Regions from separate parts of the Peribacillus sp. NPDC060253 genome, predicted to be linked through region 2. Evidence: riboswitches for the same ligand, from Rfam matches in the RefSeq annotation. Region 2 holds a riboswitch; each other region holds the start of a gene.

What was found. Region 2 has a riboswitch for S-adenosylmethionine ahead of ACFWE9_RS17530 (methionine ABC transporter ATP-binding protein). Riboswitches for the same ligand answer to the same signal wherever they lie in the genome.
Region 1: it holds a riboswitch for S-adenosylmethionine, as region 2 does, so the genes downstream of both, ACFWE9_RS10195 (sugar ABC transporter substrate-binding protein) here and ACFWE9_RS17530 (methionine ABC transporter ATP-binding protein) in region 2, are expected to answer to the same signal.
Region 3: it holds a riboswitch for S-adenosylmethionine, as region 2 does, so the genes downstream of both, ACFWE9_RS24270 (Na+/H+ antiporter NhaC family protein) here and ACFWE9_RS17530 (methionine ABC transporter ATP-binding protein) in region 2, are expected to answer to the same signal.

What each region holds. Positions count from the first base shown of each region.
Region 1 covers NZ_JBHXAS010000029.1:2,719-13,751, forward strand. Annotated here, with positions in the region: gene ACFWE9_RS10170 (aldo/keto reductase) at 53-985, opposite strand; gene ACFWE9_RS10175 (hypothetical protein) at 1,112-1,297, opposite strand; gene ACFWE9_RS10180 (branched-chain amino acid transport system II carrier protein) at 1,239-1,445, opposite strand; gene ACFWE9_RS10185 (hypothetical protein) at 1,661-1,834, shown strand; gene ACFWE9_RS10190 (GTPase domain-containing protein) at 2,302-5,043, shown strand; SAM riboswitch class I at 5,141-5,246, shown strand; gene ACFWE9_RS10195 (sugar ABC transporter substrate-binding protein) at 5,362-6,474, shown strand; gene ACFWE9_RS10200 (sugar ABC transporter ATP-binding protein) at 6,530-8,032, shown strand; gene ACFWE9_RS10205 (ABC transporter permease) at 8,034-9,038, shown strand; partial or broken gene ACFWE9_RS10210 (hypothetical protein) at 9,519-9,653, shown strand; gene ACFWE9_RS10215 (ketoacyl-ACP synthase III) at 9,900-10,883, shown strand.
Region 2 covers NZ_JBHXAS010000070.1:13,683-24,715, reverse strand. Annotated here, with positions in the region: gene ACFWE9_RS17550 (iron-containing alcohol dehydrogenase family protein) at 375-1,148, opposite strand; gene ACFWE9_RS17545 (dehydroquinate synthase/iron-containing alcohol dehydrogenase family protein) at 1,097-1,471, opposite strand; gene ACFWE9_RS17540 (MetQ/NlpA family ABC transporter substrate-binding protein) at 1,543-2,364, opposite strand; gene ACFWE9_RS17535 (methionine ABC transporter permease) at 2,413-3,081, opposite strand; gene ACFWE9_RS17530 (methionine ABC transporter ATP-binding protein) at 3,068-4,084, opposite strand; SAM riboswitch class I at 4,153-4,259, opposite strand; gene ACFWE9_RS17525 (MBL fold metallo-hydrolase) at 4,512-5,336, shown strand; gene ACFWE9_RS17520 (hypothetical protein) at 5,504-5,692, opposite strand; gene ACFWE9_RS17515 (YheE family protein) at 5,781-5,984, opposite strand; gene ACFWE9_RS17510 (YheC/YheD family endospore coat-associated protein) at 6,048-7,244, opposite strand; gene ACFWE9_RS17505 (YheC/YheD family endospore coat-associated protein) at 7,241-8,608, opposite strand; gene ACFWE9_RS17500 (YheC/YheD family endospore coat-associated protein) at 8,612-9,682, opposite strand; gene ACFWE9_RS17495 (YheC/YheD family endospore coat-associated protein) at 9,698-11,033, opposite strand, start outside.
Region 3 covers NZ_JBHXAS010000159.1:895-8,309, forward strand. Annotated here, with positions in the region: gene ACFWE9_RS24255 (LysR family transcriptional regulator) at 1-798, opposite strand, end outside; gene ACFWE9_RS24260 (chromate transporter) at 1,043-1,669, shown strand; gene ACFWE9_RS24265 (chromate transporter) at 1,720-2,265, shown strand; gene ACFWE9_RS24270 (Na+/H+ antiporter NhaC family protein) at 2,465-3,781, opposite strand; SAM riboswitch class I at 3,972-4,079, opposite strand; gene ACFWE9_RS24275 (SOS response-associated peptidase) at 4,391-5,062, opposite strand; gene ACFWE9_RS24280 (hypothetical protein) at 5,123-5,278, opposite strand; gene ACFWE9_RS24285 (SDR family NAD(P)-dependent oxidoreductase) at 5,634-6,386, shown strand; gene hutG (formimidoylglutamase) at 6,586-7,415, opposite strand, start outside.

The DNA of each region.
Region 1 (11,033 bases), on a different contig from region 2:
AAAAAGGAAAAAGCTGTTCAACTTGAGCTGAACAGCCTTTCCCTATCTACTTTTAAGCGAAAATGGCGCTGATTTCAGCGATTTCATCCATGGTTAGGTGGACATCCAATGCTTTAAAGTTGCGTGTGACTTGTTCTGGCTTTTTCGCTCCGGGAATCAGGACATCTATCGAGTGTCGAGTTAAGTACCAAGCTAGCACCACATCGGCGACATCGGCATTCTTCCTGTTGGCGATCGCTCTTACTTCTTCCACTTTTTGCAGGTTGCTTACGAAGGCCTGTCCTTGGAAAAGCGGACTTTTTGCACGTCCGTCCACGAATGTGGACTCTTGATTATATTTGCCGCCAAGCAGGCCTGAAGCAAGGGGAAAATAGGGAATGAAGGAGATGTTATTTTCGGCCGTATATGGCAGTAAGTCTTGTTCCGCCCCTCGTTTGAATAAATTGTATTCAGATTGCAGGACATCGACATAGCCGTCTTTATTTGCTTCTTTTAATTGCTCGAATGAAAAGTTGGAAACACCGATTGACTTGATTTTACCTGCATCTTTCAATTCCTTTAAGGCACCTACCGCTTCATCCTTTGGTGTATCTTCATCAGGGAAATGGATGTAGAATAAATCGATGTAATCGGTTTGAAGTCTTCTTAGACTTGAGTCCACTGCGTCTTTCAAAAAAGCGGGAGAGTTATCAAAGACGATATTGCCATCAACGAATTTATGGGCTCCTTTAGTGGCAAGGATTATATCCTCACGTTTGCCGGTCTCTTTTAGGATTTCACCGATAAGTTCTTCGGAACGCTCAGGACCGTAAATGAAAGCTGTATCCCAAAAGTTAATTCCCTGTTCCAATGCCGTTCTTAAAACATTTCTTCCTGTATCCTCGCTTAGATTAGGGAATAGATTATGTCCGCCAATGGCATTCGTGCCAAGGCCAATCGGATTTACATACAGATCTGTTTTACCAATACGGGTTTGCTTAGACATATTACTTCTCATCTCCTTTAACCACATCATAACAAAAAGTGGAAGGTGTTTTCCAAAATAAAGCAATGCAGGACATGCAAAAAGTAAGCAGATGATCTGTAAAATCATCTGCTCACTTCATTATCATCAGGTTTCGATTTCCAACTCCTCTGCAGGAGCTGTTTGTCCGATTTGACTGGACAGAAGGCCAAATGCAGTGTCTGCGAGTGCATGGATGATCCATTCCATACCATAGGCAGAAAAGGGAAGTGCATCACTCATTGCTTGCAAGTGTTCTAAACGTAAGCCGAATGCATTCAGGCCACCTATCAAAGCAAAATACTCCTGTAAAGGTCATTGCACTCCGGTATACCTTTTTTGGGGGGCTGAATCGACGGCTGAGGAATGTCAGGACAATCGTTAATGGAAAAGCCATCACAAGGAATAGTACCGATACTTTTAAAATTTGATTCAGACCCATGAAAGAATGAAACCGACGATTATTACAATCAGAATGACGGTTAGTCAATATAATTTATTATTATTCCTTTTTAAAGAGCAGGATATTAGTCCCCTGTTGACGAAACTTCCTTTATCCAGGGTGTTTTTTGAATGGGAATCGGATATAACTCCCTATTATCTTTCTAACCGCAACTATATTATAATAGAAGGCAGAACACTAAAGGAGATAACAGTATGTCTGAAAATAAAAAATTAAGCCTGGCGGATGCAGTCAAACAAAAACTGGCTCAAAAGCAAGCGGGATCAAGTAAAGATAAATTGGAAACGGGCGTTGTGAAGAAAACGAAACAACTTAAAAGCCAGTTGACCAAAAAGCCGAATAACCAACGTAAGCGTACAGGGGTATAATCCTAATTTGTCAAAGGACAACGACTGTTCGGAGCTTATCAGAGAGCAGTTACCTTTTTTGAATGAGGGTACTGCTTTTTTCTATGAACGCAAAAATGGGGATTTAGTAATGGACGAAGTAGATAGTTAACGGGCTGGCTTCTGGGAATTTAGAGGGGGAAAGAATGGTTCGCTCACCTCTATTTGATATGGATAAAAGCAGAAAAAACATATTTTCTCGAATATGGAAATGACATCTCTGTATCGGTTTATTAAAAACATTACATTTCTATTTGTTTCTGTTTTAAAATTGTAAGAGTGTTGACATGTTGTTACCATATTGTTTTGTTAAAATAATATTTTAAGGTTTTATAAATAATTTTCTTAACTAAAGGAAGCTATAAATTGGATGTAAGGTCTTTTAGAAGGCTTATCAAATCAGTGATTATCCTTTAATTGAAAATATGAAATATATCGGGGGAATAAAGATGGACGAACGTCTGATCGGAAAAAAATATTATGAAACGATGATTGAGGATTCCAGGAAGCACCCCATTCAAGCTTTGGGTGAAATGTTTCTCGTGGAACAAAAAAAGGAAAGAGCAGATTTAACGGCAATTCGATTTGCTCAGGGTGAAGTATATTTTCAGCACCACGACTATGAAGCAGCCATTTTTAAATGGGAAAACATAGAAGGGGAACTTGGTTCATGGGCAAAGAAAAACATCGCTGATGCTTATTTTGAACTGGAAATGTATTCAACCGCAGAGGATATCTATAAATCCGTCGATACGAGTGAAACGGTCTTGAAAACAGAAGTTCTTTTGCAACTGTTTTCACTGTACATAGTAGAATCCAGAAATGATCTGGCTTCCAAAGTGGTGAAAGAAGCAGTCGAGTTTCAACCGGACTACCCGAATGTCACGGAAATTGCACGCGCCTTTTTTGAAGAACAAAAGGATTGGAACAGTGCGGTGGTATTGGCGGCGAATGAAAGTATCCGTACAGAATCAATGGGCTGGTTCGATGTGCTGAAAACGTATATCCAGCAGGGTGTTGCCCAATCGATGGATCCGGATTATTTTTCAACGGTCCTAGGCTCGCTATACACACTCGACCAGGGGCGTTTCGAAAAGGTGACGGTTGCCCTTTGGAAAAATTATAAATATACGGATTCTTATTTCGAATGGCTAAGAGTGATTAATAACTTGATAGATACCATCGAATTAAACACCGCAGATGTATGGGATGAGCTATCCGTCTATTACCGGGATGCTTATGCAGGTCTGCTTGAAGGAACGCACCTAATCAAAGATCTAAGTCCTGTCGTGCCAAGATTGCTGGAAAACTGGCTGAAAATCGCAGATGGGGAGCTATCGCTGTTTGCAGCGGCATCCGCGTTGTCCTGGAATGAAATCTTCCCGGATACGATCAATGCGCTGGTCATTCAGGATGCAGAAAGTCTGTTAGTGAAATCCCCTAAATTGGGAGGCGGACTGGAAGCGGGGGAAAAATTATTCAATTCCATTATCCAGTGGGCTGATGAGAATGATTTAAGGGTTGGCAATAAGCTTAATTGGATGGTCGAGGGGCTTAAGGATACCGGAAATTTCAATCTTCTACTTGTGGGAAGTACAGGAAATGGCAAGACATCCTTTATTCAGTCAATTGTTGGTGAAAGTATTGCTGCCGAAGATCATTCGTCCCTAGTGAGTGTCAAAGACGGGGATGACTTGGAAATCCTCGAAATTACCGATACAGATCGCAAAGCTGTCATGGAGTTAACTGAATTGGATGAAACACGCCGTCAGCGCGGGACGATTGTCGATGTTACCCTTATCAGTGACTACCTGAGAAATAATCGTCTGCGATTATTGGATACACCGGGGTTCAATGGGGAAATAAGCGTAGAATCCGACTTCCAAAGCTATTTGCATGGCAGTGATGGACTGATGTTCGTTCTTGATGCCCGGGCGCCATTCACCGGAAGTGAACGGGACCTGTTATTGGAAATTCAAATGATGGCCCCGAAACTTCCGATTCATTTCTTATTAAATAAAATGGATACGATATACAGTGATCAAGTCGCAGTTAGAATGGAAGACGAAACGTGGGATAAAGTGAATGCATACTTCCCAAATGCGAAAGTATTCGCTTTCTCCAAACTTTATGACAGCAAGCAGCAATTGAAGGACCTTTCAGTTTTCCTTCAATCGAATTATCAAGATGATAATTGGAAAGAAAAAAGGTCTGAAAAAATCCTTGCTTTCATCCGTAAAACGTTATCTAACCTGTTAGAAAAACGGGCAGCTAATGAGCGTAAATGTGAGCACTCCATTTCTTGGAATGAACAGATGGAAATCAAACTGAATGGAGCGGTCAATCAACTGGCTGATTTGGAAAAAGAAAAAAGTGAGAATATCATAAGGTCATATCGTTCGCTTAAAGATGAAGTGAAAAATCAACTTTATTCCAAAATTCCTGAATTACTGAGGGATTGTTCTAAATCGTTAACGGAGAGCAGTGATTTCAGTCAGGTCCATATACAGTTAAACCAGGAAATGAATGATCGGATCCAAGCATTCATATCTGATAAAATCATGCCGCAGTATTACCGTTCTCTTCAAGATTGGATTGCCAGTTCCCAAATGGAATTCACACAAAGCCAACAATTTATGGATGAGATGAGTGCTGGTTTCAATGAATTATACAAAGAAGAACGAATTACGCTTGCAGGTGACTTCAGAGTATTGGATGATTGGCGTCGTGATGCCGATCGGATGACAAGCAGTATCCGCATCGATGACGTTAATATCCTTATGCGCAGGACTCCATCACAATTGCTGCTTAAAGGAGCAGGAAAGCTGTTTGGGGCGATACCGCAAAATAAAGCCAATATGTACAATCGTTATAAGAAATACCTGGAAAGTGAAGATTACCTGGATGTTGCTGAGATGATCACGGAACGTTTCCTTACCCAATTCGGGTTGTTTGAAAAATCCCTGGATCGTGACATTTCACTTTTCTATCGCAGTTCATTTGCCTTACTTCAAAAAACAATTGAACAAACGCAGACTGAAATTAAAGACTACCAGGCAGCATTGGAGCATATGAAAGAAAATCCGGAAGTTTACCGTGACCCGATCACTTTGTATGAAGTGAAGTTACGTCAGTTGGAGAGACTTGAAAAAATTGAGAAAAAACGTCTAGCCCAACTGCAAAGAAAATAAAAAATAAATAGAAACATTTCAAATATTCAAAAATCTATTGACTTTATGACTATATCCCGATAAAGTGATAATTACAAAAAACGTATCACAATATATTCTCTTATCAAGAGTGGCGGAGGGACTGGCCCTAAGATGCCCAGCAACCGTTCCATTAGGAATTGGTGCTAAATCCTGCAAAACAGAAATGTTTTGACAGATAAGAGAGGGACAAGTCTGCAAATCAGCTGATTAAACCTCTCTATACTAGAGAGGTTTTTATTTTAGGATTTTCACCAACTAGATTGATGAGAATAATAAGATATTTTAGGGGGAAACAAGATGAGAAGGTCTATAAAAGGGGTATTCGTTTCAGCCATCGCTTCGGCTTTGCTATTAACGGGGTGCTCAACAGGGCAGAGTTCTACAGAAGCGAAGAAAGAAGAAAAGGTATCATTTGAAAATGTACCGGAAAGATTTGCTGAAGGGGAAGGAGCCAAAATCAAAGTGATCCGTAAAATTGGCGGAGATGATCATACGGCTCAATACTTAGCTGGAGCGAAGGAAGAAGGAGAAGATTTAGGATTTCAAGTGGATACATATACAGCCAATGGAGATACGGCTAAATTCCATGATGCCATCGCCCAGGCTTTGGAGGAAGATTATGACGGCTATATCATCTCCCATGGGGATGATGCAGCGACAGTGAATGACGTTCAAAAGTTGGTTGATGCAGGTAAAAGCGTTGTCACCTTCGATTCTATTAGTGATCTATCCAAAATAGACGGTGTGACATTAACATCACAGGATGATGAAGCACTGGCAACACTCGCTTTTGATAAATTGATAGAAGAACAGAAAGGTAAAGCTTCAATTGCCTATCTTTGGGTGGATGGTTTCCCTCCAATGGTAAGACGAAACGCAGTCTATCAGGAAAAATTAAAAGAAAATCCTGGGATTAAAGAAGTCGAAAGATTCGGAGTGGCATCAGCTGATACTTCCGTTCAGACACAGAATGCAGTAGCTGCAATGCTGAATAAATACCCTAAAGGAAAATTGGATGCAATATTTGCAACATGGGATGCCTTCGCTATCGGAGCGGCTCGGGCTATTAAAGAAGCAGGCCGGGATGAAGTGAAGATATATGGAATTGATGTATCAAATGCAGATCTTCAGGAAATCCAATCAGCTGATAGCTCATGGGACTACACGGCAGCAGTCGATCCCAAATTGATCGGTGCAGTGAATATGAGGTTATTGGCAAAAAAATTAGCGGGAGAAGAAACGCCGCAAACATATGACTTAAAGGCTTCACTAATTTCACAAAAGCAAATCCAAGCTTCAAAAGAAGCGGTAAACATGTCCAATCTATCTGGTATTGTCGATGGCTGGGGTGTATCAGAGGAATTTGAAGAGGATTGGATGAAAGTTTTGAAAGACCATTATAAAAAGTAAAAAGAGGCACTCTCTTTCAGTAGAAGGGAGTGTCTGTTCAATAGGGGGGATGGACATGGGCACACAACTAGAAATGAAGAAGATCTCGATTGAGTTTCCGGGGGTAAAGGCGCTAAGTGAAGTTGATTTTTCTGTACAATCAGGGACAGCACATGCATTGGTCGGTGCAAACGGAGCAGGGAAATCGACGTTAATGAAAGTTTTATCAGGAGCTCATGTTCATTATTCAGGTGATATTTTTTTGAATGGGATGAAGCAGGATATCCGTTCGCCAAAGAAGGCGCAGGAACAAGGCATTCAAATTGTGCATCAGGAAGTAGATACCGTACTGATCCCTAATTTAACGGTTGGGGAAAATGTAATGCTGAATGATATGGTCCAAAACATGGGCAAAAAACAGATGGTCCATTGGAAAGAGCTGCACAACAAAGCCTCTTATATTCTTGATGATATGAAAATTCGTGTCTCTTCGAAAAAGCTGGTAAGAGACCTTACCTTGGCTGAAAAACAGATGGTCCTGATAGCGCGGGCCGTTTCGACAGAATGCAAATTCTTGATTCTCGATGAACCAACTGCTCCGTTAAGTCATACGGAGACGACAGAACTTTTTCGAATTGTAAATGAATTAAAGCAAAAAGGTGTGGGAATCATTTTCATTTCCCATCGTCTCCCTGAGATATTTGAAATCTGTGAGGAAATTACGATCATGAGGAATGGAGAGCGTGTCACTTGTCGAAAAATGGAGGAAATCACCCGAACCGAAGTGGTCGAGAGTATGCTCGGGAAAACCATGGATGAGCAGTTCCCTGAAGTGAATTCTTCGATTGGACAGGTTGTACTGGAAGTGAAGGGATTGTCAGATGCAGCGAAAGTTAAAAATGTTAGCCTTCATCTAAAGGCAGGCGAGATAATCGGCTTGGCAGGGCTGGTCGGGGCTGGGAAAACGGAGCTGTGTAAAGCCCTTTTCGGTCATACTTCGATCACAGCGGGTGAAGTCGTCCTGAATGGCCGAAAACTTACTTTGAAATCGCCGCATCATGCAGTGAAAAGCGGACTAGCACTAGTACCGGAGGAACGCAGGAAAGAAGGGGTCCTTGTTCAGGAAACGGTCACGGCAAACTTGACTGCAGCCAGTATCGGCAAATTCTGCAAGTCATTCAGCTTCGTGGATCGTAAGGCCGAAAAAGAAAAAGCGAAAGAACTGATTGCGAGCCTTGGCATTAAAACTCCTTCAGGGGAAGTGAGAGTCGAAAACCTTTCAGGTGGTAACCAGCAAAAAGTTGCCATTGGAAAGTGGCTATTAGCCGATGCGGATGTATATATATTCGATGAACCCACAAAAGGGGTCGATGTTGGAGCTAAGAAGGATATATTCGAATTGATTTCACAGCTTGCGAGAAATGGGAAAGCCATCATATATGCATCATCCGAACTTTCCGAAATCATGGGCATTACCAATCGGACATATGTGTTATATGACGGGAGCACTGTCATCGAATTAGAAACGAGCAAAACCAGCGAAGAAGAACTATTATTCTATTCTACAGGAGGAAAATAGGATGAGCGCACCCATTCCTGTTACACAGACAGCGAAGGCAAAGAAAAAAGTGGACTTGTTCGACTTTTTCTATAAATACGGCACAATATTGACAATCATCATTTTGATTGGAATCTTTACCCTGTCCAATCCATCTTTCATTCAAACTAATAACCTGATTAACATTCTACGTTCCATATCAATCGTTACCATCATTGCGATCGGTATTACGATATCCTTAACGGTGGATGGCTTCGACCTTTCCGTCGGTTCTGTCGCATCATTGGCAAATGCTATCGTTATATCAATGTTCGTCTGGTTTTCTCAGGATACATTGATTGCCATTTTAGCCGCAATCGGTGCTTCAATTGTCGTAGGGGCCTTGAATTCATTTATGATCGTTAAATTGAGAATCCCTGATATGCTGATGACATTGGCTACTATGTTCATTATCCAGGGCATTGCCCTTACCTATACAAAAGGGGCGACGGTTTCGCAAAATATGGTCATGCCCGATGGAACATTTGCAACTGGACTGATCAGCCCGCTTTTCGCGAAAATTGGGCAGGTACCATGGATCATATTGATCATGGCAATCATTGTGATAACGACCCATATCTTTTTGACTTATACGAAGCATGGTCGCTATATGTACATTATTGGGGGAAATAAGGAAGCGGCGAGACTTTCCGGGATATCGGTAAATAAATACAAAGTGCTTGCCTATCTGCTTTCAGCACTACTTGCGGCGATTGGGGGAATTGTCCTTGCTTCAAGGGTCATGACATCAGAAATCAATTCAGGATCCCCCTATTTAATGGATGCTGTTGCAGCAGCCTTCATTGGTTCCTCCGTTTTAGGAGCGGGAAAACCAAATGCCTTTGGAACATTTGTTGGTGCAGTTCTTATCGGAATCCTTCAAAATGGGCTGATCATGATGTCTGTGCCCTATTATGCGATGGATATCGTCAAAGGTACAGTGCTGGCACTTGCGCTCGCGGTAACCTATTACAAACAAAAACACTGAAAATGAATTCGTGACGTTTATACAAAGATTCCTATATGCATGCAATCAAAATAAAAGAGAATCGTGTAATTGTGAATTTCGAATAAATATTGATGGAAATCCTGTTGGACATACAACAGGATTTTTCCTTTTTCAATTAAAGGGGCGGGAGATGGATATATGGTCATCATAACTCATTTAATCCATTGAGGCAGTTGAGTATATCAAAAATGCTTGAAACTTACAGTTATTTATCACGTTATATAGGTAAGAAAGGGTGTGGAATAAAGAGTTTATGGAAGGGATTTTTGTTTTAATTGTGATGATTTTAACTTAAATGATAGGTTGTTCTAAATCGAGAACCGATAATGAAGATGAACCTTTCAAATCAGCACAAACAGACATAGGAAGCAAGCACGATGGTATAGAGAACTTAACAAGGCTTAAAGAATATATTCAAAATGTAAGTAAAGAGGAAGAGGATAAGAACGGGCAGTTTTCTATACTAAAGAAGGAGACGCGATTATTAGTGATATAACATTTAATGCAGAAACGCTGGGAGCGACGAGTGACACGACAAGAGACGAATATGGAGGTAATTCAATTAAACACATCAGTGCAAAACTATCGAAGTGATTAAGAATGAGAACAACCAAGATGAGTATGTTTTAACAGGATGTTCTGGCTACGATATACCTTACTATTTAGGAGCAGAGTCTTCTTATATTATCAATTGCGATCGTTCTTTGTCGTTCAGCTCTTTTTCTTATGGAATTAAAGGGAACGGTTAGTTGCATAAGATTTTTTTTGCTTTATAATTAGTACCAACTATTAATATCAAGTATAAAAATGATGCGAATCATAACACGAGGTGGTTATTCTATGTTCAAATCCAAAGCACGTATTACTGCAATAGGTTCGTATGTTCCAGAAAAAAGGTTAACAAATAAAGACTTAGAAAAAATGGTTGAAACCAATGATGAATGGATTGTTAAACGTACTGGTATTAAAGAACGAAGAATTGCACATGAAGAAGAGTTTACTAGTGATATAAGTTATAAAGCTGTACAGGATTTAATGGAACGGTATGATAAATCTGTCGAAGACGTTGATATGATTATTGTCTGTACCTTTACACCAGATTTCAACACTCCAAGTGTAGCGTCTTTAGTCCAAGCAAAGCTAGGAATTAAGAATACTGGAGCTATTGATTTAAATGCTGCTTGTGCAGGATTTACTTATGGGTTGCATGTAGCTAATGGATTAGTAACATCTGGTTTAAACAAGAAAATTCTTGTTATTGGAGCTGATACTTTATCTAAAATTATGGACTATGAAGATCGGGCCACTTGTATTTTATTTGGAGATGGTGGAGGAGCAGTTCTTGTAGAATACGATGAACAACAACCAAGTTTTATTTCTTCACATTTATATTCGGAAGGAGAAGGCGGAAAAAATTTATATAGTACAAACCTTTCGACACGTATAAATGGTGAAGACTTAAATAATAGTGGTAACCTTGTACAAAATGGACGTGAGGTTTATAAATGGGCTGTTACTACTGTTCCAAAAGGAATGCAAACTGTGATGAAAAATACTGAAATTCATTTGAATGATGTTGATTGGTTTGTTCCGCATAGTGCAAATTTAAGAATGATTGAGTCAATATGTGATAGAAGTGGTTTTCCAATAGAGCGTACATTAAATAGCTTAGTGGAGTATGGAAATACTTCCTCAGCAACCATACCATTATCCTTAGATAAAGGAGTAATTGAAGGAAAACTCAGTAATGGTGAGAAGATTTTATTATATGGTTTCGGTGGTGGTTTAGCTCAAGCTGGATTGCTTATCAATTGGACTCTATAACGCTTTTTCTTCAACTATGGCTGAGTTTAAAGTATAATGCAAAGAAACTTTAGACAAATTATGAGGAAATGATTTCTTCTATAAAGAACCGTTTGTGCTATGCTTTGATTCTCAAATTTATACTCACGGAATCATCCTGAAGAATGGTCA
Region 2 (11,033 bases):
TATCCCTTATTTTCAACTAAAGGATGTTTTCTTTCAATAATGATCTTCCGCACTAGGGCACGATTGTTAAACAATTAAAAAGGATGATACATATTAGTCATGTTTAATATGTATCATCCCTTATTTTTTATGATTTTTTACGATTTAGGTCTTGATAAGAATCTCCCCATCGTTTTAGACTGTGATTTCCACTCCAGGCACTCGCTTTCCGCGGGCAGTCCGCCCTCGGCGCCTTTGCGCCTGCGGGGTCTCTCCCTTGGACGCGTATTCTAAGCAGGAGTCTCGTACACCTGCTCCAATCAACTTTGTTTTAACATTGATGGAACCTCTTTTGTCTACAAACTGAGGCGATGGGGTAAAACCCCATCGTTTTTTTAGTTTATGGATTTGCTTGCATGGTTTGTAAGGATTTCAAGGTTTTCCATGGTTGCTGTCACTTTTTCCTGGCTAATATCAGGGAATAGAAGATGAATGCCTTCCCCTTCTTGGACAGAGATGGCTGCAATTTGTTGAAGTTCCGCTTTGTCTTCAATCTTCAGACCAATATCAGATAATGTCATCGGCAGTTTAAGTGCCTTGTATAATGGCAGTAAATGTTGGATTTCTGAGAATTTCCCTTCTAACAATAGCTGGACTAAAATGCCATATGCCACTTTTTCCCCGTGAAGCAAATGATGTGTTTGCGTGATGGAAGTCATTCCATTATGAATGGAGTGGGCACCTGCAATGCGCAGGTACTGGTCACCAAAGCCACCAACTAGACCGCTTGTGACGATATTCGTTTCAATCACATGCTTTAGTGCATCTGTCCATTTACCCTTTTTTAAATCTTCTAGGGCTTCCTCGCCATGTGTCAATAAAATTTCCTGGCATTGCCTTGCGGCTATGTGCGCCAATTCAATACAGACGGACTTGGTTGCTAGTCTTTCCACGAGTGCATTGCCTTCATACCATTTCGCCAATGTATCACCGATTCCAGCCCGTAAATAGGCAATGGGGGAATCCAATAGTATTTCTGGCTCGATAAGTAACATCCATGCGCTTCTTTCATGAATGTCATAACGAACATATGAACCATCATTATCATATATGACACTTAGAGGTGTCCATGCAGCACAGGTGGAAGCCAGAGTTGGAATGAGGATGATATCCTTATGAATCGAGTTTCCAGCCGATTTGGTGAGGTCGAGCAGCTTACCGCCGCCGATGCATCCACACCTAATTCAAGAGCGGCCTTCTGGACGCGTTCAATTTCTGAGTCACTGCATTCCCCGCTGTATGTGAAGAATGTGGTTTCAATATTTTTTAATGAAGGAAAAAAGGGTTGAGCAGCCTTCCATGATTTTTCTCCATGAATAATGAGTACTTTGCCTATGTTCCCTTTACTCAGTTTTGCGTCCAGCGTGTCAAGAACATTTGCCCTGCAGGCATAATAGGCGGGGCCGCTGCGGACTTCCAGTAGGGAATTCATATTTATTCTCCTTAATGTTTAGGCCTGTTCCCAGAAAAGGGAAACAGGCCTCGATTATTGTGGTTGGTCGATCACTTCATCCAATTTGGTTTTCCGAAGCCGGCAAATTTGCTATCAATCACTTTTTCAAATTCGTCGGATTCTACTACGGATTTTATATCCTTGGCAAATTGAGTGTCAACATCCTTTGTATTCACTGCGACAACGTTTCGATACATATCCGGCATATTTTCTAAAACAAGGGCATCCTGGAGTTCCATTTTCGCTGCAAGAGCGAAGTTGCCTGGTACCGCAGATAGGTCAACACTGTCTGTTGCCCGTGGCAATTGAGCGGATTCCAATGGTTTGAATTGGATGTTTTTTGGATTTTTCGTTACATCTTTTTCAGATATTTTTAAAGGATCGACATTTGGATCGACTTCAATCAGCTTTTCATCAACCAGTACTTTTAATGCACGTGCAAGGTTTACTGGATCATTAGGCACTGCCAGGGATGCACCGTCTTTAATTTCTTTCAGTGATTTATATTTGTTAGAGTATATACCCATTGGTGCTGTAGGAACTATGATAAGGTCAGAAAGCTTTAAATCATTTTCTTTAGCGAAGTTATCCATATACACTTTATGCTGGAATAGGTTGGCATCGATCGAGTTGTTGCCAAGCGATTTATTCGGCTGGATATAGTCGGTGAATTCAACGATTTCTATTTTGTACCCGAGATCTTCCAAACCTGGTTTGATGGCTTCTTTAACCATGTCGGCGTAGGGCCCGGTAGTCGCCCCAATCTTCAATTCTTTTTTGTCTTCCGTTTTTGGTGATGCATCATCGCTTCCGCAAGCTGCCAAGCCAAGAGCGAGTGCACAGACTGATAATAATGAAGCTATTTTCTTCATATGAAATTCCTCCTGAAATGTATTGAATCATTGGAAAAATGAGTGATTCTATCGTTTGTTCACTAAGTATGAAACTTTGTCACCGACCATTTGAATGATTTGTACAAGGCAGATCAACACGACGATCGTCGTGATCATGACCGTGTTGTCATAACGGTAATACCCGTACCGGATGGCCAGGTCCCCAATTCCCCCTCCGCCGATTGTCCCTGCCATTGCTGAGTAACCGATAAGTGAAATGGTCGTTAATGTAAGCCCTTGAATGATTCCCGGTCTTGCCTCTGGAAGAAGTACATCCTTAATGATCATCCATGGAGTGGCACCCACGGCAATGGCAGCTTCGATCACTCCTTTGTCTATTTCACGCAATGCCGATTCAACGATCCTTGCAAAAAAAGGTATCGCGGATACGGATAGGGAAACAGAAGCCGCTTTTGGCCCTATCGTTGATCCAGTTAGCAGATTCGTTAAAGGAAGGAGAGCCACCAAGAGAATGATGAAAGGGATGGAACGGACTATATTGACTGCAAAACCGAGAGATCGATTCACGACGCTATTTTCAAAAAATAAATTCCTGGTCGTCGTAAACAGTAACACGCCAAGTGGTAAACCGATAAGAAGGGCTATCGCAAGGGAAATCCCGACCATATAAATCGTTTCAATAAAGGCTTTATTAAGATCCGGTAAAATATTGACGATGGATTCAATCAGTGACATGTTTTAACACCTCCACAGAGCTGGAACGACTCTTTATATATTCCAATGCCGAATGAATTTGTTCGGCTTCACCAATTAATTCAATGATCAAGATCCCAAATGGGATATCCTGAATATACTCAATTTTACCGTGCAAGATATTACCCTTTACTGAATGGGATTGGAGAGTATCCGAAAGAATCGATTCACCGGCTGTTTGCCCTTCGAATTGAATTTTGATGATCGTCCCTTTACTCTCTTCAACCAAATGTGTGGGAAGTTCGAAATCCAGTACACTGCTAATGAATTGCTTCGTTAACTCCTTTTTAGGCTGTGAAAAGATCTCATAAACGGAACCCTCTTCTATTACTCGGCCATCCTGCATGACGGCTACTCGGTGACATAGTTCTTTGACCACTTCCATTTCATGTGTAATCAGCACGATGGTGATCCCAAGCTCCCGACTTATCTTTTTTAATAACTGTAAAATCGCTTTAGTCGTTGTAGGATCTAGGGCTGAAGTCGCTTCATCACATAATAGTACAGTAGGGTCATTTGCTAAGGCGCGTGCGATGCCTACCCGTTGCTTCTGGCCACCGCTAAGCTGGGCCGGATAGGCATCTTTTTTATCACTGAGCCCTACGATCTCCAATAGTTCCAATACACGTGACCTGATGGCAGCCTTCGATTGGTGCGCGGCCTTCAAGGCGAAAGCAACATTTTCAAAAACGGTTTTGGAACTGACCAAAGAAAAGTGTTGAAATATCATTCCGATTTTTTGACGTTGTTTACGGAGCTCTTTGCTTGATAAAGTTGTTAAGTCAATCCCGTCAATGATGATATTTCCTCCTGTCGGACGTTCAAGCAAATTCAAGCAGCGGAGTAATGAGCTTTTTCCGGCTCCACTGTAGCCGACAATTCCGTACACTTCCCCTTTTTGAATGGTCAAAGATACGTTATCCACTCCGATAACTCGGTTTTTTTTCGAGATGTATTCCTTTCGGACCGAACGGATTTCAATCATGAACCTTCCCCCTTAAACATAAAAAAACTGTCTCCATCATTCAGAAAGAGGCAGCGAAATTATATCTCGTCTTATCTTTCAGAATGCAATCATTCTGCAGGAAGTGGCACCGTTCCCAATTGGGGCGGTTGCCGGACATCACAGGGCCTGATCCCTCCGTCACTCTTGATAAGTAAATTATTATTTTGGAATATTTCAAGTTTTTTAATATAATCTATATTATTTGTTAATTGTTCCATTGTCAATCGATTCTGTAATTTTAGAATAATTTTTTTGCCTGTCTAAATGGTTACGATGCCATTTTCATGTCTTTACTTCCAGGTGGATAATTCCATTATTTCCTTGTCAAAAGTGTAAAGAGATAATACATTTATTGTAATAATGTGAAAAAGATAAACTATTTTTTACAATGATGGGGAGGCAATGCATGATAGAGATCAAGACGGTAAATGATGTGGTTTGTGTGCACGGGACTCCAAGTGGGGTCAAATCGGGGATGAGTGTCTATGTCTTTGTAACGGATGGTCTATTGATTGATACGGGCGCACAGATTTTGTTGGAGGAACTTATTCCATTCTATGAGACTGCCGATTTCGATTTAGTGGCCCTTACACATTATCATGAGGACCATACGGGGGGAGCAGCCTGGATAAAGGAACATAAGCAGGTCCCGATATTCATTCATCCGATGTCGGTCGATGTTTGTGCGAGGGATGCTGAATATCCTGAATATCGCAAAAAATTTTGGGGGAAGAGAGATGCCTTTAAAGCTGAGCCGCTAGGGAAGACCATTCATTCCCGTACCCAAACGTGGGAGCCGATTTTTACTCCTGGTCATGCGAAAGACCATATGGTGTTTTTGAATCACAGTAATGGCATGCTCTTTTCAGGAGATCTTTTCGTAACACCAAAAACAAAGCTTGTCCTAAGGGAAGAGTCAGTCCCGGTCATCATCGATTCCATAAAAAGATTACTCCAATATGACTTTAAGGATGTTTTTTGCTGTCATGCGGGGCATGTTCCCGATGGAAAGGAAATGTTTCGAAAAAAACTTGATTATTTGGAAGACCTACGTGGTGAAATTTTGCGTTTACATGATCAAGGACTGACCGTTCATGAAATACAGCAAGTCGTTTTACCTAATCGCTATCCCCTTATCGAGATATCTGACCATGAATGGGATTCAGAGCATATCATTACATCGATATTAAACGAAAATGTTTTGAGTGCGAGGGAGAATGGGATAATTTGAATGAAATCCGTTTAATTGTCTGACTGCATGTTTTCTATTTGTCATTCAAGAATTTGAATGATTTATAAAAGAAGGACTTTATGAAGGGGGAATGCAGTGCAAGCAGATTTTCTCGATATGGAGATGAAGATAAAGGAGTGGGCTCTCCAAAAGAGAACCCACCATCGTTAGTTGTTGACATTGGGATCGGTTTCATCATGAAAATCATGTGCTTCTTCAATATTTTGAAGGTCAGCAGCTGAATAAACATTTCCACCAGCCAGTCCTTCATTGATGTAACGGTCGATGTCTAAGAAAGCGGAGTTCTTGCCTTCATATTCGGTATCCTTCAAAAATGTCATTTTTTCTTTATCCACAATAAATCCCTCCTAGCCTTTTCATTAGTTTAGGCAAAGGAGGTTTTTTTATTCAGTTTAGGGATTTCATGAATGTAAAAGGGTGGGTTCATTCATATACATGGAAGACCATTAAGTCATGGATCATGCTTTTGAGTTTGGTTTCATCTGTTTCGGAAGGCTTGTTTACTGTCCACTCGATGGATCCATCTTTATGATACAAAGCTTGGACTGCCTGCTTGTTGAAGTAAAAGGAAATTTTCCATCCTGGGAGATTCTTATGCAGTGGTGCCCATTGAAAATGAGTGATCATATGTATTACCTCCATATATGCTGTCTCTCATTTAATTATAATGGAAAACGACAGCTGGAGGTGTTATTTTATTGTCAGGTTGGAAAAAGTTAATTCAATGAAAAGATTTTTTAAATGTAAAAGTCGGTTGGCTTCAATTTCCTCTTCATCGAATTGCATGGGCTTTGAGTTCACTTCGTATATGAAGAGCAAGCCCGATTCATCTTCGCCTATATCCATGGAAAACTCTCCAAGAAATCCGATTTTTTTTGAAAGAATCTCTCCGCATTTTTGAGCAATATTCGCCAAGTTTAAATCCAAACTTCTTGATTGCAGGCTTTGATAGGGGAAAAGCTTACCCCCTCTCGGAGTGTGGGTAGTGATTTCCTGTGTTTGTGACATCCTTACAGCTTTGCCAGTCACTTTATAAAATCCCTTTTCATAATGGACGAGAATCCGGTAATCGTAACGATGACCAAGAAGTTTTTTTGGTATGATCGCCCGTTGAGCAAGGTAGCTTCTTTTTAATAAATCCCTTTTTTGAGTTTCCCAGAATGAAGTGAAATCCGGAAAGGATTCACCATGTTTTAAGCTATTGAACAAAAGTGTACCATCAGGATTTTTGATGATGGTATAAATGCCCTTCCCTTGGCTTCCTTTGCAAGGTTTTAGGTATATATGCTTGTGGGTATCCAGGAAAACATTGAGGCATTCGCCGTTTCGCAGCAATGTCGTGGGCGGAAGGTGATTGGAAAGGAATTCATCTTCTCTTAATGTTTCAAACATTACATATTTATCTAAAAAACAGGGGTTGAATAGAAGCATTCGGTGCTCTTTGATGTGGTTGATGATTCGTTCGAATTCACCGGATGACTCATAGCGCCTCGATGGGATCCGGTTATAGATAATGTCAGGGAGCGGCATCTTGCACTCGATCCACTTGTTTGTTTCGGAGGAAAAGACATATCCTCTCAATGGCTCCGAATGAAGGGCATTTCCTGTGAATGCATAGGCCAAAATTCCGTGTTTCAATAAATATAACGATAAATCCCGAAAAAGGGTCAAGTTTCCTCCTAAACCTGATTCCCTTTTGGGATTGAAAGAAGTCAATATTCCAACGACGAGCATCCTGGAAACGGGAAATACCGTGATTGGAAATAGTGTTTGATTCAAATGGTCCTTTTTATAGCCGATTTCTTCTGCGGCAGCGCCGGCGAATAGTTCTACATTCTCTTGGGTGTGGTACCAAGATTCAGAGGGGATATCGTAAAAAATATTCATCGCTGCACACTGATGGCATTTGTAATCGTCTGTTCCGTAAGATAAATGGCGTAATCCAGGCTTAGCTTTCGTGTTAACAATTCAAAATCCTTGAGTTTTGGATGCGAGAATATGGAACGTCCCGGTTTCGAATTTGCTTCAAACATCCAAACCTGCCCCTTTTTATCCAATCCAAAATCAAATCCAATTTCTGCGATGATTCCGTCCATGTGCTTTTCAATACTGTCACTTAAAACAAGTGCGGCTTCCGAGAGCTTTCTCTCGACTTCTTTTGCTTCAGCGTCATCTCCGAAAAGTTCAGCAATCGTTTTGATGACCCCGCCGCTTTTAATATGGGTCGTGACGCTGCCGGTACCGGCTATTTTAGCGGCGATGGCGGTTACCTGCCATATTCCATTACTGTCCTTGTTCGTATGAACGCGGAAATCCACTGGGCGCTTTTCGGATCGTATTAACGGAATGCCCTGCTGCACGATAAGATTTTCAAGCGGTCGGTCATGAAAGATATGTTTAACGATGGATTCAAGTGTGGAAAACTTTTGCAATTTATTTTCCTTTGCTTCATTTGTATAGCGGCAATAATAAACATCATCATGCTTATCGTAAAGAATTTGGTGAATGCCTAGACCCAAGCTGCCATGAATGGGCTTTATATAAACTTGGCGGTAGTGGGAAAGAAGGGTTTCTATCACAGATATGGATTGAAATGGATATGTTTCCGGTAAATAAGGCAGGGCCCGATCATCCGCACATAACCTTTCATTTACATCCCATTTATTGAAAAAACCTGGATTGTACCATGGAATGGTATATTCTTTTTGGAATTTTTGCTTCACTTCTTTAGGTCCGTCCCGGTTCTCCGTTAAACGATTGGGAAGACGGTCATAAATGACATTTGGAAAAGGGAATTCATCAATTTGCCAGTTATCGTTCTCAAACACATATCCCTTGATTGTCTCCTCATCCCAATTGATTACATTCTCTCCGAAAACAAAGGGGATACAGCCAGTTGTTTTGCTCAGGGAAAGGAGCTTTGAGAAAAAATCCGATCTTTCCCCTAGCGGTTTGTTGGACAGGCCGGTGAAGCCTGAAGAAAAAATTCCGACCAGCGGTCCGATATGGATGCTTTTGCCGTAAATGAATAAATGAAGAGGAATATCGGTGTGATCGAATTTAAGCGATTCCGCGAGACTTTCCGATAGGACGATTGATTGATTTATGGCCGGGTTTTGTTTCACTGTGGCAGGACATGAATGTTGTCCGAAATAGATTAATTCAATCTCTGCCAAATCTCCAAGTTCTGAAGGGTAGAAGAGGACATTTCCAGGGCTAGCGGCAATTTCTGCAGGATAAGTCTTTCTCACTTTTTATTCACCTGCTTTCTGAAGATGTTCGGCTAAATACTGGCTATATTGTAAAGGTGCGCGATGAATATCTTTCATGGTCTCCGGCTGTAGTATCTGAATGATTTTCCTGCCAGGTTTCGAGTTAATGTCCATTATCCATATTTGCCCTTTTTTATCGATGCCTAGATCAATTCCCAACTCGAATAGTCTTTTAGAGACAGCTTCGGTTTCTGCAGGCAGTGTACGAAGGATATGCTGGATCTTTTGTTCGACAGCAATCGTAATGGCTTCCGGATTATTTTTGTTGAAAATATCCAATGAAATGGCTTCCCCGCCAGTGGCCAAATTTGAAGTTATACTATCTTTTTGTCCCGTGCGAATGCCGCGGCCCCGTTCCATCCATTGATTTTTTTCGTTTTTTTGAAGTAAAATCCGCAAATCGAATGGTTCGTTTTTTTGATTGCGAAGTTCCAAATATGGCTGGCAAAGGTAACGGTATCGATTTAATAAATGCTGAAGCCATTTGTTCAGCTGAGATGTAGAGGTGAATGGGCGGTCGTATTTGGTGCCTTTCTTCGTCATGGATACCAAAGTGCCTTCTTCGGTTTTTGTAAGTAGATAGATTCCTGTACCGCCCGCACCGAATTCAGGTTTGATAATGACTTTATCCAAGCGTTCCAAATGACCGATAATATCTTCAGATGTCGTTACTTGAAAGGTCTCTGGAAAAAATGCTTGTAGCAGGGGATGTTTTTTTAGGATTTGGTAAACTTCCCACTTTCCAGGAAGGCCGAGCCCCAAGAAATTAGAATGATCTTTTAACCAATCGATTTTATCCCGCGTTTCGGTTGTCTCGCGCGATAATCCATGGAAACAGCGGTCATATACAAAATCGGGTAAATCAAAAGATGTAGGAATCCACGTTTCATTCTCAGCATCAAAACGCTCGCCACGCACTTTCTTTAATTCCATATCAATATTTTCCGGTGTGAATTTACAAACTTTCATATTGAAGGATTTAGCCGTTTTGGCTATTTCGGTGAAGTAGTTATTTTCATGTGTATCCGACGTGACCATTAATCCAATTAACACGTGCTAGCAACTCCTTTATGGATGGTTTTCGCGGTTAAGGGTAAGCATGAAGTCTATGATGGATTTTACTGATGGACGAAAAGTTTCATAGTTGCCTTGAAATTTTTTCGATGGTTTCGAATTCACTTCGATGATCCATGGGTGGGTGTCGGAATCTAGAGCTAAATCAATCCCTAACTCCCCGAATAGATCGTCATGGTTTTCAACCAAAGCCTGGGCAGTATTTTTAGCCAACTTTATCAGCTTTTGATACATACGGATAGCTTCCTGATGGTCAAAAACTTCCTTTAGAAAATCCGAGCCGTTTTTCATTAAACCCCCTTGTGCTAGATTGGAAACGATGGTACCAGGATCTCCAATCCGGGCAACCATCGATGAAACTTTCCATTGAAATTCATCATTCTGATGGAGGAGTATGCGGAAATCAACCTTTCTTTGATCCGTTTCGAATAGGGAAATCCCTTTTTGAAGGATGTAGGCTTGTTTTCTGGAAAAAATTTTTAAGGTTGTAAACAACTTTTCATCCGTGTCTGCAAAATGCACATCCTCTATATTTCCAGAGTGTTCGATTTTCCATTTTCCAGAAACTTGCGTTAATCTGTATATATTCCTGCCTTGACTGCCTGACGCCGGTTTGAAATAGATGACCGAATGCTTTTCTATAAATGTCAAGAAGGGTTCCTTCTCGTTAAAAAGAATCGTATCAGGCAAATTGGGGAGCAACGCATTTTCTAATAGCAGCAGTTCATGTACATCATATTTGGAAAGGAACCTTCCGTTGAACATTGGTATCGACCGTGCCTCGAGTTCAGTTTTAAACAGCTCGAATGAATGTGATACTTCAAGTTTGCGTGAATGTATCCGATTATAAAGTACATCTGGAATGGGAAGTGTTAGCGGTTGCCAACCATTTTGCTCTGACAAATATCCCTCTACTACTCCTTCTTCAAGAGGCTGTAATTTAACTAAATAGAAGGGGATCCCCTGTTGAATACAGTACGAATTCATTTCCTGATAAAATTTCTCCATCTCGCCTAATGTCCCGTCTTGCAAGGCGGGCTGGTTCATAAGTGTCGCCAAGAAAGGACCAATTGTAATTGACCTTCTTTCCGCATGAAATGAGACGGAGATTGGATCCGAAAAAGCAGGCAGGGACAACATTTGATTCATATCATAAGAAAGTTTCAGTGTCGGCTGGGATGAAGGGAATGGTTGGACAAGAACAGGAACGGAACGGCATCCAGCCTGGATCGTAACGGGTTCTCCAAATTGAAGGCCCCATTCCTCAAATAGTTTTTCTTCGATAAACAGTAGCGCCTTCTTTCTAGTCACCGCAGGATTTACCGTTATG
Region 3 (7,415 bases), on a different contig from region 2:
TATATCTATTCTGGAAATACCCACTTCCCGCAAAAAACCTTGTTCCAATTCCCTGGCAACTGTCAACCTTGGCAAAATGCTGATCCCAAGTCCAGCCTCAACCGCACTTTTTATCGCTTGAGTACTACCAATCTCCATGTAGCTTTCTATTTTTTCTAAAACCCCATGCTCCCTTAACATGTTTTCTACGATAAGTCGTGTCCCTGATATGGATTCACGCCATATCATCCTTTCATTTCCCAATTCCTCTAGCTGGATTTCTTTTCTGTCTTTCCATGGGTGGTCAAATGGACAAACCAATATCAATTCGTCTTCGGCGAACTTGTCTACAATAAAATCGGTGTTTTCCACAAGTCCTTCCACCAAGGCCAAATCAATGACATCGTTTGATAAATCCTCCAGAACCCGTGGGGTATTTTTTATCGTTAATGTCACTTTTATTTCAGGCTGTTGTTTTTTGAATTTCCCAAGCAAGCTCGGCAACAAATACTCACCGATTGTCAAGGATGCACCTACTATGAGGTTAGCATTGTACTCGCCCGTTGATTGCTGAATCACTACTTTTGAATGGTTAAAGTCATTTACAATAGCTTTTGCAAAAGGGTATAACAACTTTCCTGCTTCCGTCACTCTCAGCCTCCCTTCCTCACGGTCGAATAACAAAGTGTTATAAAAATTCTCCAATTGATGAATCTGTCTTGTTGCTGCGGGTTGAGATAAGAAGCTTAACCTCGCTGCCTGGCTTATACTTCCTTCATCCACCACTAAACAAAACATTCTTAGATTTTCTATTTTCAAGAAACCGACCTCCTTGTCTTTTAATGGTTTAATAAAATGATAGCATCATATAGCTAAATGGTGAAATAAGAAAACAACGCTATTTCCCCTGATTAGGTGGGCCTTAATGAAATTCTATATAAAACGGATAAAGCTTCTGGGTATAACGTTTTGTTATACCCGATGATTTTGTTGCAATTTACCCATTCCTTTTTCTTTGATATGTTAATGATAAGAATTATACAGAGCAGCAAAGGAAGTGAGTATGTCAATGAAAGGACAATGGAAAACACTGTTCCAATTATTTTGGACCTTTTTTAAAATGGCACCTGTGACATTCGGAGGCGGGTTTGCGATGATCCCCTTAATCGAAAAAGAAGTAGTGGAGAAGAGAAAATGGCTGACAAGTGAAGAAGTTACGGATGTTTTTGCTTTATCTCAATCCGTACCGGGAGCTGTCGCCATTAACTCCGCCACCTTTATCGGCCATCGAATTGCCGGAATGAAGGGCGCAATGGCAGCCATGATTGGTGTTTCATTACCTACCTTTTTAATTGTACTACTTCTCGGCATTTTATATTTTTTCATTCAGGATAATCCGAAGATAGAAGCCGCATTCATATCGATTAGAGCTTCCATAGTAGCCATCATCGCCTTCGCAGCTATCAAGATAGGAAAAACAGCTATTGTTGACAAATCAACTTTCATTATTTTAATAGTTGGTCTTCCTGCCCTTTTCTTCGTTCAACCTGTTTTAGCTATATTAGCAGGAGCAATAGCGGGTATTGTGTCTATCTCCATTAAAAGGAAATTAGGTTACGAAGTCCAGTTGGACCGAAAAGAAAAGAAAGAAGAAACTGATTTCGAACCTTTCATGGGTGCAGGCATATAGGTAAATCAATAAAGGGTCTAACTAATTTTCAAGAAAGCGTGTGATTAAGAATGATGGACTTGTGGGAGTTGTTTAGCACCTTCTTTATAATCGGCTTTGTATCGTTTGGTGGCGGATACGCCATGATTCCCGTAATAGAATCGGAATTCTCACAGCACGGATGGATGACGACGCAACAATTCACCGATGTAATCGCTATTTCCGGCATGTCTCCCGGGCCAATCACCACCAATAGTGCCATTCTTGTAGGCTATTCGACTGCTGGATTAGCAGGAGCCATATCATCCGTTCTCGGAATCTTGCTTCCTGCCATTATACTCGTAACCGTTATAGCCACCTTCTTCAGCAAATTGAATCATTATCCAGTTATTCAATCGATGTTTTATGGATTAAGACCCGTTGTCACTAGTTTAATCCTCTTTGCAGCGATCAGCTTTGCACTTTCCAATCATTTGATAGGCCTGAACTTTTCATGGCATACGATAAGCTTATTACTCGTTTTTGGATTATCGTTATTTGCCCTATTGAAATTACGCTGGCACCCAGCCTATGTCATTATTCTTTCTGGTTTAGTTGGTGTTGTCTTCTATTCATAACGACTAGCTCACACAACCATTATGCGTTGGGTTAATCAATATGAATCGGAATTCCTAAACAGTGATAAGACTTAAACTGATGGAAGAGCGAGGGTGACATCGCTCTTTTTAATTATTTTTCACCAATGTTTCCATACACCTTACAAAGTAAAACCCTGAATCTAATGATTCAGGGTTTATTTTCATGCTTATTCTCATTTTAAGAAGTACGTTTCTTCGCTATATCTTCTCCCGCCTGAAATCGTGGAAAACCAATCAAGATTGCTATCACTCCACAAACGCCAATTAAAAGTGGGTAATATGAATATGGCAAGATGCTAATCGGAGAAATCTTTGCTACACCCGCCGCTATCAGAAGCTGGGCCCCATATGGAATTAACCCTTGGATACAACAGGCAAAAACGTCAAGCAGGCTCGCCGATTTACGGGGATCAATCCCATACTGTTCAGCAATATTTTTGGCAAGAGGTCCGGCAATAATTATTGAAATCGTGTTATTGGCCGTTGAAAGGTTAGTCAAACTAACAAGCCCGGCAATGCTGAATTCAGCGCCTTTTTTTGATTTACTATTTCGGAGCACGACTTGGAGAAGATAATCAATGCCGCCATTATGTCTGATGACAGACACCATTCCTGCAATTAAAATGGCCAGGAAAGAGATTTCATACATTCCCGCCATCCCAACTCCCGTCTTTTGAATGACATCCAACAGTTTATAACTGCCATCCGCCATACCGATCATACCTGCAAAAACAATTCCTGTGGAAAGAACCAGGAACACATTGACACCTGCCAATGCTGTGATCAAAACACCAAGATAAGGAAGGATCTTCACCCAATTATATGAATGTTGGGAGATGGAGGCTTGTTCTCCCATTGTTAAAATTCCTAGGATGGCACATGTGATGATGGCAGCAGGTAACACGATGAAAAAATTCACTTTAAACTTATCCTTCATTTTAGTGCCCTGAGTACGAACTGCCGCTATTGTCGTATCTGATATGAAGGATAGGTTATCACCAAACATCGCACCACCGATAACGGCGGCCATTGAAAGGGCAAGCGAAATATCAGTTTGCTCACTAATTCCCACCCCTATAGGTGCAAGCGCTACAATCGTTCCCATGCTTGTCCCCATTGATAAAGAAATAAAACATGCGATAATGAAAATCCCTATCATTAAAAGATTTTGCGGAAAAACCGCAAGGGCAAGATTCACCGTTGATTCAACTGCCCCCATGCCATTTGCAACTTCTGAAAAAGCGCCGGCCAAAAGGAAAATGATAACCATTAACATAATATTGGAGTCCCCGGCACCTTTACAAAAAATTTCGACCTTTTCATTGAAAGACTCTTTTCGATTCATTGCCAGTGCGGCGGCTGATGCAATTGAAATCGCTACAATCACAGGAAATGAATAAAAATCTTTTGTAATGACCCCTGAACCTATAAATAAAATTAAAAACACGACAAATGGGATCAACGCCCATGGATTCCCTTTATTGTTTGTACTCATGATGAACACCTCTTTTTATTTTTCCCATGACATGTGTCACAGCTCTTATTCTTTTAACAGTTTTCGCAAATATCCCCTATTAAAAGATGATAATATCCCAGTCATGGAAGAATGCTAAAAAAACTGTAAGCAAAAAAAGACCCCTTCTATTAAAAACAAGAAGAGGTCTTTTAATTTATAAAAAACACCCTCCTTATCTTTCAGGCTAGAATCTGCCTGCTGGATTTGGCACAGCACTCCTATTAAGTCTGCTGCCGAGACATCTTCGGGCCAGTCCCTCCGTCTCTCTTGATAAGAAGATCTACATTATATAGTGAAAATAATATCAAATGTCACGAAGTCCTCAGAAAAGCAGCAGGCTGGAAACTTGCCGAAACCACTCTAAGTTTAGATGAGTCCACTTTCTGAAAGTGACATCGAATGTCAAATTGAAAAGCAAATATAAGAGTACAGCATTTTGTTTATTATCGCAAGGTTAAGTTAAAATTATTCCACATGATTAAAAAGGGATTTTTATAAGTGCAGTAAATAAGTTTTATTAACATTACACCCCCTAATATCGCCATTTATTGGGAAGGAACGAATATAAAAAAGAGGTCTAAAGACCTCTCAGCAATTTTTTTGTATTAGGGTAGGTGAATTATTTTTAGTCGAGTTCACATCAGTCGATACTTCAAATGCTTCCATCTGTTCCGAATCGAATGACTTTAAATATTGCTGCAGATAGGCAGGATCATTAATGGATGGATTCAACCAATCTTTTTCATCTTCCGGTTTAAGGATGACAGGCATACGATCATGAATCCTGGACATTAGCTCATTAGGAACGGTTGTTATAACGGAGCATGAATATATACTGATGCCTTCGGGAGATTTCCAGAATTCCCAAAGACCGGCCATTCCAAATGGAGCATGAGTCTTAAGTTTTATTCGCATCGGTATTTTTCGCTCTGGTGTCTTCTTCCATTCATAAAAAGAGTCAGCGACTATCAGGCATCGTTTCTTCTTATACGCATTCTTGAAGCTTGCCTTCTCAGCAATGGTTTCCGCCCTGGCATTGATCATTTTGTAGCCCACTTTTTCGTCTTTTGCCCAAAAAGGAATGAGCCCCCACCGAAGATATCCAAGTCGATTCCTAGTTCCGTCATTAATGACGGAGAGCACGGAGTGGGAAGGTGCAATATTATAGCTGTATTGGTATTCCTCATCAAATGATCCTTGGATATCAAACCGTTCTTTTATTTCTTCAATGTCAGTGAAAAGGGTGAAACGTCCACACATAATATCGCCTACCGTATTAAGATTTATTACAGTGTAACAAATGGAACGGGCAGGCACAAATCAGCGTTCTAAAATCCTGATGTCGGTAAATGGTTGATTAAATAATTCACTGGAAATCAAAAGAGTGCCAAGGACTTCTCTTTCATCTTCAGCTTTAATGATTTCTGACAAAATTAAGGTACTGCCATTCCTGACCGTAACATTATATTCATTCATAAGATCACCCCTCAAAAGACTAGATGGTTGTTATTATAAACCAAAAACCCACAAGTATCAGTATTGAACTTTGGTAGATTCATAGTTAATCCTCTTATGGTGTGTCTGCCATAGAGGTTCCTTTGCTGTTGCTACATAGGTTTAATCAATCGAAGTAATGCCTGGACCGTAAATCCTTGTAAGGAAGCGTTACATTTACGCGTACGTAAAAAGACTGTCCATGAATTTATTGAAATATGTTAATTTCATGGCTACTAAATTATATAGCACTCGGAGGATACTTGATTATAATTGAAATAGCGTGCTTTATAAATTAATAAGATTTCTTATGAAATCCATTTGGGGGGGATAAAACATGCAAGACTTAATGGGGAAAGTGGTTTTAATTACTGGAGCAAGTTCTGGTATTGGCCGTGCGACAGCTGAATTACTTGCATCTAAAGGAGCAAAAATCGTCGTTAATTTCCGTTCAAATGAGAAAAGTGCTTTAGAAGTTATAAAAAATATTCATAAAAATGGTGGACAAGCAATATCAATTCAGGCTGATGTTACAAATAAAGAACAAGTCGATGAAATGGTTAAACAAGCCGTTGATTACTTTGGGTCAATTGATGTGTTAGTAAATAATGCTGCTGGTGGCATTCGACAGAGTACATTTATAGATGCAAGTGTAGAATTGTGGGAAGAAACATACAAGCTAAACATTACGAGTGTCCTTTTGTGTTCACAAGCTGTCTTAAAGTATATGATTCCTAGAAAAAAAGGGAGAATTATTAATATCTCTTCAACAGCTGCAAGAATTGGTGGTGCTGGCGAAAGTATTCATTACGCGGCGACGAAAGGTGCTTTAAATACGATGACGATTGGCATGTCCAGGGAACTAATCGAACACGGAATCATTGTCAACGGAGTGGCTCCTGGTGTAGTGGAAACACCTTTCCATGAAAAATTCGCACCAAATGATGACCGTCTTGCCCGTATGTCTGAAGCGATTCCAATTAAACGAATAGCAAAACCAATTGAGATAGCAGAAAGTATAGCTTTCCTTGCATCCGATGCTTCAACCTACATATTAGGAGAGATCATAAATGTTAGTGGTGGAAGATAATTCCCTGGTTTGGTTTAAGTCATTTCATTAATGATGTGAAGCCCTTCAGATTTTATACTGAAGGGCTTCTTGTTTGTTCTAAATCATTATTTAATAGGGAATGCATCCTTAGGATAAGATACGTATCTCGAGGGAGCAAATTTACTTGCAATGGCAGACTTGTCATTGTTGGGAGTTGCCCCTAATCCCTATCCATCTATTATTTAAAATTCAGCAAAACCTCATTTATTAAATGTGCTGCCAATGTCACGGTTTTATTATTTTCGTCCAACGAAGGATTCACTTCCGAGACATCAAAAGAAAGGATCTTTTCATTTGATACGACATGCTTAATTATGGAACGGACCAATTTCGGATTCAGTCCAAACGGCGATGGTGCACTTACGCCAGGTGCATAGGCTGAATCAATAACATCCGTACACAATGTAAGGATAATGAAATCGTTTTTACTAATAAATTCATTTATCCGTTGCGTAGTATCATCCATTTCGTTCAATGACAATTCTTCTTCCAATATGTATTCTACCTTACTCCTCTTGGCCGTTTCAAAGAGTGCTTTCGTATTGCCTTGTTTTTGGATTCCAACACATAAATATCCACAACTGTGATCTTCGTCCAAAATCTGTTTAAACATCGTTCCTGACGAACTTTCCAATTCATAAGGTCTCATATCAAAGTGAGCGTCTATATTAATAATTCCTAATCTAGCATTTGGTCCAATGTATTTTCTAATTCCTAGATAATGGCCATAAAAGGTTTCGTGTCCTCCGCCCAAAATGATAGGTATCGTTTTACTCTCCAATAACTGGGCAACAGCTGCTCCAAGTTGAGCTTGTGCGGCCTCCATCTCTTTACCTTCACATACTACATTTCCAGCATCCACCAGCTCTGTTTGCGAAGATAAATGACAAGGTAATTTTGCCAGCGCTTGCCTTATATATTCAGGGCCCTCTGCAGCACCAATCCTGCCTTTATTCCGTTTGACACCTTCATCACTTTTGAAGCCTATCATACCAAAGGTCCTGGAAG